Regions from separate parts of the Terriglobus roseus genome, predicted to be linked through region 1. Evidence: riboswitches for the same ligand, from Rfam matches in the RefSeq annotation. Region 1 holds a riboswitch; the other holds the start of a gene.
What was found. Region 1 has a riboswitch for cobalamin ahead of metE (5-methyltetrahydropteroyltriglutamate--homocysteine S-methyltransferase). Riboswitches for the same ligand answer to the same signal wherever they lie in the genome.

Region 1 (4,424 bases):
TCGAACCTCCGACCTATTGGTTCGTAGCCAATTGCTCTATCCAGCTGAGCTACGAGTGCACACGCGCCGAAGCACTTATTCAAGATAACAAGATACGGGGAATGTTGCAACCCTTGGGCAGTCTCAGATGTGGATTACGTAATCTTTGGCGAATCACGGAAGCCAGATACGAAACACTGAAATAACCTAACCCAACACGACGCTGAGTTCGAGGCGGCGGACCATGATGATCCGCCGCCTCCGTTGAAGTTACTCAGTGAAATGGATGCGTGCCTGAACTGCGGCTTGGCACATGTTTTTGAGAGCTTCGACCGTTTCTGGCCATCCGCGTGTCTTCAGACCACAGTCTGGATTAACCCAAACTTGTCCTGGCTTGAGCACGTTGATCGCAAGACCAAGTAGCTCTCCCATCTCCTCAGCGGAGGGAACTCGGGGCGAGTGAATGTCATAAACGCCCGGTCCAATTTCGTTGGGATAGCCATGCGCTTGGAAAGCATCCAGCAGCTCCATACGCGAACGTGCAGACTCCATCGAAATGACGTCCGCATCGAGTGCAGCAATAGAAGGCAGTACGTCTTCAAACTCGCAGTAGCACATGTGCGTATGAATCTGCGTCTCGTCTTCGACACCGCTTGTGGAGAGCCGGAACGCTTTGACTGCCCAGTCCAGATAGGTTTCCCAATCGGCATGACGCAGCGGCAAACCTTCTCGCAGTGCAGGCTCATCCACCTGGATAATGCGAATGCCCGCTGCTTCCAGATCATTAACCTCGGAACGCAGCGCAAGCGCAATCTGCCATGCTGTTTGTTGCCGTGGGATATCGTTGCGCACAAACGACCACTGCAGAATGGTGATGGGGCCGGTGAGCATGCCCTTCATCGGGCGTGACGTGAGGGAGCGTGCATAGTTTGACCACTTCACAGTCATTGGTTGTGGTCGCGATACATCACCGAAGATGATGGGCGGCTTCACACAACGCGATCCGTAGCTCTGGACCCAGCCGTATTCCGTGAAGACGAAGCCTTCCAGAAACTCAGCGAAGTATTCGACCATGTCATTGCGTTCAAACTCGCCGTGAACAAGTACATCGAGGCCGATCTCTTCCTGCTGACGAATGCAGTGTTCGGTGGCTTCGCGCAGGAATGCCTCATAGGCTTCTGCGCTTTCGTGTCCGTGTTTGAATGCCGCACGATGCTTACGCACTTCAGCCGTCTGCGGGAATGAGCCGATGGTTGTGGTGGGGAAAAGCGGCAAGCCAAGCTCTGCGCGTTGTTTGTCGGTGCGTTCACTGTAAGGCGATTTACGTGCGAAGTCTGATTCCAATAGCGATGCAAGCTTCGAACGTACTTCCTGATTCGTAGAGGATTCCGCAGTCGCGCGATCTGCAATCGCAGCTAAATTTGCGGTGAAAGCGGCTGCTTCAGAAGAAGCAAGCGCAGCGATTTCTGCGAGTTTCTCCTCTGCGAAACGCAGCCAGCTTTTAACGCGCGTAGGTAGCTTCGTTTCGCTACGTAGATCATGCGGTACGTGTAGCAGTGAGCACGACGGTGCAACGATGACGCGCTCTGCTCCTAACGCCGCAACAGCCTTTGTGATGAACTCCTGGGCAGCGGCAAAATCCGTAAGCCAGATGTTGCGCCCTTCCACCACGCCGAGGCTTAACACCTGCTCTGGGGTAAGCGCAGCAAGAACTTCGTTCAATTGCCGCGGTGTGCGAACAAGGTCAATATGGATGCCTGCGGTTTGCGCCTCAACCGCGAGCGAGAGGTTGCTCCCGAGACGATCGAAGTATGTGGTCAACATCAGCTTGACCGGCGTCTTTGTCAGCTCTGCGTACGCATGACGGAAGAACTCCGCTGCACCTTCAGGCAAGTCTGTGGCAAGGATTGGCTCATCGATCTGCACCCACTCGATATTCTGTTCGGCCAGCGTGTGAAGCACAGCTTGGTAAGCAGACACGAGCTTATCCGTGAGCATGAAAGGATCAAAGCCATCCACCCCCTTGCCAAGTAACAGCAAAGTAAGCGGTCCAATGAGAACGGGACGAGGTTCAATGCCGAGTGCACGAGCCTCTGCAATCTCATTCAGAAGTTTCGTCGTATCGACAGTGAAGGGAAGCCACGCACTCCATTCCGGGACCAGGTAGTGATAGTTCGTATCGAACCACTTGGTCATCTCCATGGCGGTTTGTTCTTTGCTGTTGCGCGCCATGCTGAAGTAGCGTTCCAGCGTGATTTTGCCACTGCCAAAACGTTCCGGTGTGGCGCCGATCAGAACCAGCGTGTCCAGCACCTGGTCATAGAGCGAGAAGTCATTCGTGGGAATGAAATCAATGCCTGCGGACTTCTGCAATTTCCAGTGTTCTGCACGAAGGGAAGCGGCGGTTTCCAGAAGTTCGGCTTCGGTGCGCTTACCCGTCCAGAATCCTTCCAGAGCAAACTTCAATTCGCGCTGCCGGCCCATGCGCGGGAAGCCGAGGTTTGCTGTCTTCAGCTTGGAAAGTGGTGTTAGTGCCTGTGTTGCCATCTTGGTTCTCTCCTAATTACGAGGGAACCACCCATGCGCAGGCGTGCAACAACGCGCGTAAACGCACGGAAGCAGGCATTGGTCACCGTTCCAATCCACGAGAGCGGTAGCCTCAAGCGCACCCACGGTCAGCGCTTTAACGCTTCCATGGTGGTGGCGGCAGGCCGGTAGTCGGACTTTGGGAAATCGTTTCCCATCACCGTTGCGGGACAGCGCCGGATTCACACCAGCTTCCCCGTTTAACAAGCTGTCCGAAGACAGCCTGACCTGCACAATGACAGTTTACCGAATCACTTATGCTGATCGCATGATGTTGCGAGTAATGGTGATGGTTCTCGGCTTGTCGCTTCCAGCAGCCGCGCAGGTTCAGGGTATTGAGCATGCACGTATGGCAGACGTGCAAACGCTACAAGGCACGGTGTTTCACGTGCAGGGCATTGACCTGGATAAGGAACACATCTGGATTACATCCGTGGATTCCAGCGCGCGCAAAGGCTATCTTCATCAGTTCAACCGGAAGACTGGCGCGTTTGAGCGGCAGGTGGACGTGAGCGATGGCGAGCGCTATCACCCCGGTGGTTTCTCCATCAGCGGTAATTCCATCTGGGTTCCAGTTGCGGAGTACAAGCCCAACAGCAGCGCAACACTGCTGGAACTGGATAAGAAGACGCTGAAGGTCAAACGAAGGATTTCCGTTGCGGATCACGTCGGTTGTGTTGCGGTCACAAAAGACTCGCTCATTGCGGGCAACTGGAGCAGCCGCAAGCTCTATGTCATCGGCATGGATGGCAAGGTGATTCGCGTGATCGATACGCCATCGCAGAACCAGTATCAGGACATCAAGTTTCTCAACGGGATGTTGGTGGGTGGCGGCAATTTGACGAAGACCACGGGCGCAGTGGATTGGTACGAATGGCCGTCGCTGAAGCCGGTGCGTTCGCTTGCATCAGGAACGACGGATCGTGGCCGTCTTTATAGCGCGGAAGGCATGACAGTCAAAGGAAATGACCTGTATCTGCTACCGGAGGATGGACCAACTCGTGTGTTTCACTTTGTCATCGACAAGTAGCTTATCGGCGGCCGCTGGACATGCCTTCTGCGAAAGCGTCCAGCGACAGTGACCGCAGCAGATTCCGACGCATACCGCTGATGACTTGGTCCATGCCACGCAATGCGTTCTCGAGCCATTCAAAGGTGACGGAATCAGCAAGCGTGTCGAGATCGCGACGCATATCCACGTTACGGATGCGATCTGGCACACCGCTGCGCAGCAACAACAGATCCTCCAGCAGTCCCGCCAATGCAGCCAGCATGGCTTGCGTTTTCTGTTGTCCGTCTGCACCGGCGCGATAGGTCTCGGTTGTCTTGAACAGGTCAGTGTGTTCTGCATCAAGAACAGCAGAGCGCAGCAGTACCATCGCATCCGCGCGCGCTGTCAGATAACCTTCAAGATCAAAGCTGAGTGCCTTGCCCGCTGCCCCCTGTGCCAGCCGTGCAATTAGGTTGCGTTGTGCAGGCTTCACTTCAGGCTTTTGCGTCGCGAGCAGTTCTTCAATCTCTACAGCAGACAAGGCTCCGAGGCGAACCGGCGCGCAACGACTGCGAATGGTGGGCAGAAGTTCACCGGGATGCTCGGCCATCAGGATGATATGCGCGTAGGCCGGCGGCTCTTCAAGCACCTTCAGAAGGCTGTTTGCCGCTTCTTTCATGAAAGCCGCAGATGGGAAGAGATAAACGCGATGTTTCGTTTCGCCGGGCAGACTGTAGATGCTGTGGATGAGCGAGCGGACTTGCCCGAGCTTTACCAGAAGCTGTGGCGGATCGGGTGGAAGAATCAGCACGTCCGGATGTGTCTGAATCAGGACGCGTGTCTCTTTCTTGTCCGTCTCACGCATCTC
Region 2 (4,424 bases), 140 kb from region 1:
GACAAGGTATGGGCCTACGACGTCCGCGCTTGCTTTGAGCAGGATGGAAGCAAAGCTGAGGCCCGCATGGCCCGCATATGGGCGCATGTAGGTGAGCAGACGCTTCATCAGGCGGCTGTCATACGCCTTTCCAAGCACCTCTTCGTCGTGCGCGGACTTTGCGGTGGGTTTCGGCTTCTCTTTGCTTTTCTTGGCCATGCCTTGTCTGATTGTAGATGTCTTTGTGGCATGCTTCGGCTCACGATTTTTACAGCGCATACATGGGAAAATAGAAACAATGCACCCCCACGACGCCACGCTCGGCCTGTATATGTCTGTGCCGTTCTGTCGGCAGAAGTGTACTTTCTGCAACTTCGCGTCCGATGCGTTTCCCCCGGCGCGGATGACGGCGTATGTCGACAGGCTAGTAGCGGAAGTTGAAGCGTCGCGTGAGTTTGCCGCGCAACATCAATTAATCGTGCCGCAACGGGTCGATTCCGTGTTTCTGGGAGGCGGAACGCCGTCATTGCTGGAACCAGAACAGATGGCGCGTGTTTTTGCGGTGCTGCGTGCGACTTACCCCTTGGAGCAGGATGCGGAAATCACAGTGGAAGCGGCTCCGGGGCAGATTTCGGATGATTTACTCGACGTGTTGCTCCGCAGCGGCGTGAACCGCATTTCACTTGGCGTGCAGAGTTTTGTCGATGCCGAATCGCGTGCCGTGGGCCGAGTGCACACGGGCGATGCTTGTCTCGCGGAGTTGAATCGTCTGCGTGCTGCCGGGATTAGCAACCTGAACGTCGATTTGATTGCGGGATTGCCGCATCAGACGGCTGCGTCGTGGTCACATTCCCTGCAGACTGCGATGGATGCGGGCGTGGAACATGTGTCGGTGTACATGCTTGAAGTGGACGAAGATTCGCGATTAGGGCGTGAACTGATTGGCCCTGGTGTTCGTTATGGGGCGCACGCCGCGCCGACGGATTCACTTGTAGCCGATCTGTATACCCAAGCGTGCGAGAAGTTCGATACTGCAGGGCTTGCACAGTATGAGATTTCGAACTTCGCGCGTGCGGGCTATGCGTCGCGGCACAACCTGAAGTACTGGAAGCGCGATGCGTATTTTGGTTTTGGGCTGGATGCGCATTCCATGCTGCGCGCGCAAAACGATAGCCGCGCGTCGCGCTTTGCGAATGGCGATGAACTTGATCCTTACATCGCAGGCAGCGAAGCCGTCGAAGTGGAACACATCAACATGCTGGGCGAGTGGGAAGAGAGTATCTTCCTGGGACTGCGGTTGATTGATGGCGTTTCGATTGCGGAGTTGCAACAGGCGTTTCCTGCATCGTGGGTGAATGCATTTGCTGAGCGAGTGCAGAGCTTGCAACGCGATGGGTTGATGCGGTTGGAAGATGGTCGCGCCATGCTGACGCAGCACGGACGTATCGTGTCATCGAGCATCTTTGGTGAATTGCTGGCCGATGAGCCAGCGGTGGCATGAGTGCTCCCAAAGGATTAGGAGAAGTGACGATGGAAGTGATTGATCTGCGCAGCGACACCGTAACCAAGCCCACGCCGGAGATGCGTGAGGCCATGTCCACCGCCGAGGTGGGCGATGACGTGTACAGCGAAGACCCGACGGTGAATCGCCTGGAAGAGCGCGCTGCGGAGGTCTTCGGCATGGAGGCGGCGATCTTTGTTCCCACAGGATCCATGGGGAACCAGATTGCATTGCGCCTGCATACAGAACCGGGTAGGGAAGTTGTCTGCGAATCGCGTGCGCATGTGCTGGATTGGGAGATGGGCATGGCCGCGATGTTTAGCGGATGCCAGCTTCGCACGGTGCAAGGGGAGCGCGGCATTCTTCGCTGGAAAGACATTGAGCCTGCGCTTGCCACAACGGGTTTGTATTACAAGGCTCAGACTGGGCTGATTTGGGTGGAGAACACACACAACATGGCTGGCGGATCAGTTACGCCGCTGGCAGTGATGCGCGAGCTTCGCGATGGTGCGCATGGTCGCGGATTGCCAATTCATCTGGATGGTGCGCGCGTTTTCAATGCCTCCACCGCGTTGAAAACGGATGTCGCCACACTGACTGCAGGCTATGACTCCGTGAACTTCTGCCTGTCGAAGGGACTATGCGCGCCCGTTGGATCACTGCTTGTCAGTTCCCGCAAGAACATCGACAAAGCACGGCGTATTCGCAAGGCGCTGGGCGGCGGTATGCGTCAGGCAGGCGTGCTGGCAGCGGCTGGATTAATTGCACTGGATGTGATGTCGAAGCGGCTGGATGACGATCATGCCAATGCGAAGCTGCTGGCGCAGAAGATTGCGGATGTGGACGGTATCTCCGTTGATCCTGCGGAAGTGGAGACAAACATCGTTATCTTCCGCACGGAATTTGATGCGCCCGCCTATGTGGCTTCGCTGAAGGAGCGTGGCGTGTTGGCCAGCGCTATCAATGCAAATACGGTTCGTTTTGTTACCCATCATGATGTAAGCCAAGAACAATGCGCGTGTGCCGGTGAGATTGCTGTTGATGTTGCTGCGGAGATGCTTTTAGAAACCGCATAAAACAAGGCATTTACGCTGTACACTGGCAATACACGTTTTGAGTGCAATTCTGAAGAGGATTGCTTTGTTCAACACAAGCGCAGCGGAATGCATTGGGAAGCGCGGTGAGAATCCGCCACTGCCCCGCAACTGTAAGCGCGCATCTTCGACCATGTTTCGAAGACACATTCTTTTCGTGACACAGCTATCACTGCGTAAGTGGGAAGACAGCATGTGCAGGATACGAAGACTTTGTGCGATGCGCGTAAGTCAGGAGACCGATTCCGCTGCTGGTTGTAAGCCATGCTCCCGCGGGGGAAGCAGAGGAGAATTCTGATATGTATCGCATCGCTCAAAAGCGACGCGCAGCAGCGCAGTTATGTGCAGTTGCCGTGTGCGCTCTCACCGCATCGGTTGCCCACGCAGTTGTAGTCCGCGGCATGGTCCGCGATCCGCTGGGGCGTCCTGTCTCCACCGCGCATGTCCGCCTGGTCAAGGGAACGCAGGTCGTGGCCTCCACGGTCACATTGCCAGATGGTTCCTTTGAAATTCGTTCAACGGAAGATGGTCGTTTTCTGCTGATTGCGGATGCGCCCACGTTTTCTCCGCAGGTGAGTGATTCATTTTACGGACGCCCGCTAGATGTGGTGCAGAAGACTCTGCAACTCACGATCAGCCCCATCAAACAGGACATCACCGTCACAGCGACAGGCGAACCCACTCCTGTACAGCAGACCAGCGCAAGCGTGTCATTGATCGATCAGCAGGCTCTGAGTACTCGTGCCGATGTTGTGAGTGAACTTCGCCTGCAACCCGGTGTTGCGATGGTGCAGACCGGCCAGTACGGCGGTGTGACATCGATGTTTGTACGTGGTGCAAACTCTGACGCAAACAAGATCCTGATTGACGACGTGCCAGCAAACGATGTGGGTGGAGTATTCGATTACGGCACCGTATCTTCGACCGCAGTCGCTTCAATCGAGACGCATCGTGGCCCCGACAGCATCCTGTATGGAACGGACGCGCGTGCTGGTGTGGTGCGTTTTGAAACGCCGCATGGAACCACGCTGAAGCCCGTGCTGACGTACTCCGGTGATGCAGGCAATCTGCACACGTGGCGCAATGAAGGCACGCTGTCCGGTACTTATGGCAAGGCCGATTACTTCGGTGCTTTCTCGCGCTTTGATAGTTCCAATGCGCTGCCGAATGACCGTTATCACGTGGCAACTTCCGCGGCGAACCTGGGCTACAGCTTTACCGCAAAAACAAGCATTCGCGGAACCGTTCGCAATGCTGTCAGCGCTACTGGAATTCCCGGTGCATGGGACTTCCAGGGGCTTGCGCAGAACGGCAAACAGGGCGATCAGGACACCTACATGAGTGGCGTGTTGGACGACACACGCGGCAATGGTTGGCACAACACCTTCCGCTACATTGGCGCGCGCAAGCGTGAGCAGTCTCGTTACTTCGCCGCTGTGGGAACGCCGGATGGCTATGGCGAATACTTTGGCAACACCGTAACGATCCGTGGCGCCAACGGAACAAAGGCTACTGGCCAGGTCATCGTTGGATACGATCCGTTTCCCACTTACTACGAGATGGTGAACAACCGCGACGGTCTTGACTATCACACCAGCTACAGCTTCAATCGTCACCTATCTTTGGTGGGAGGTTTCCGCTTCCAGGATGAGCGTGGAGCATATCGCTATCCGTTGTATGGCGAAAACGACCAGGTGGGGCGCAGCAATTACGATTACACCCTCGCGTTCAATGGTGAAGCGTGGCATCGGATCTTCTATACCGTGGGCGGAGCGATCCAACGCAACTCACTGTATGGAACGGAAGGACAGCCGCAGATTGGGCTTTCGTACTACCTGTTTCGCCCGGCA

Region 2: linked by a shared signal. The riboswitch ahead of BLT38_RS07620 (TonB-dependent receptor) and the one ahead of metE (5-methyltetrahydropteroyltriglutamate--homocysteine S-methyltransferase) in region 1 are both predicted to bind cobalamin.

Annotation. Positions count from the first base shown of each region.
Region 1 is NZ_LT629690.1:1,920,599-1,925,022, reverse strand. It holds tRNA gene BLT38_RS08210 (tRNA-Arg) at 1-59, opposite strand, end outside; gene metE (5-methyltetrahydropteroyltriglutamate--homocysteine S-methyltransferase) at 250-2,526, opposite strand; gene BLT38_RS20480 (hypothetical protein) at 2,560-2,697, shown strand; cobalamin riboswitch at 2,671-2,812, opposite strand; gene BLT38_RS08200 (DUF6454 family protein) at 2,801-3,595, shown strand; gene BLT38_RS08195 (ATP-binding protein) at 3,597-4,424, opposite strand, start outside.
Region 2 is NZ_LT629690.1:1,784,546-1,788,969, forward strand. It holds gene BLT38_RS07605 (ABC transporter ATP-binding protein) at 1-198, opposite strand, end outside; gene hemW (radical SAM family heme chaperone HemW) at 278-1,480, shown strand; gene BLT38_RS07615 (threonine aldolase family protein) at 1,477-2,556, shown strand; cobalamin riboswitch at 2,595-2,839, shown strand; gene BLT38_RS07620 (TonB-dependent receptor) at 2,874-4,424, shown strand, end outside.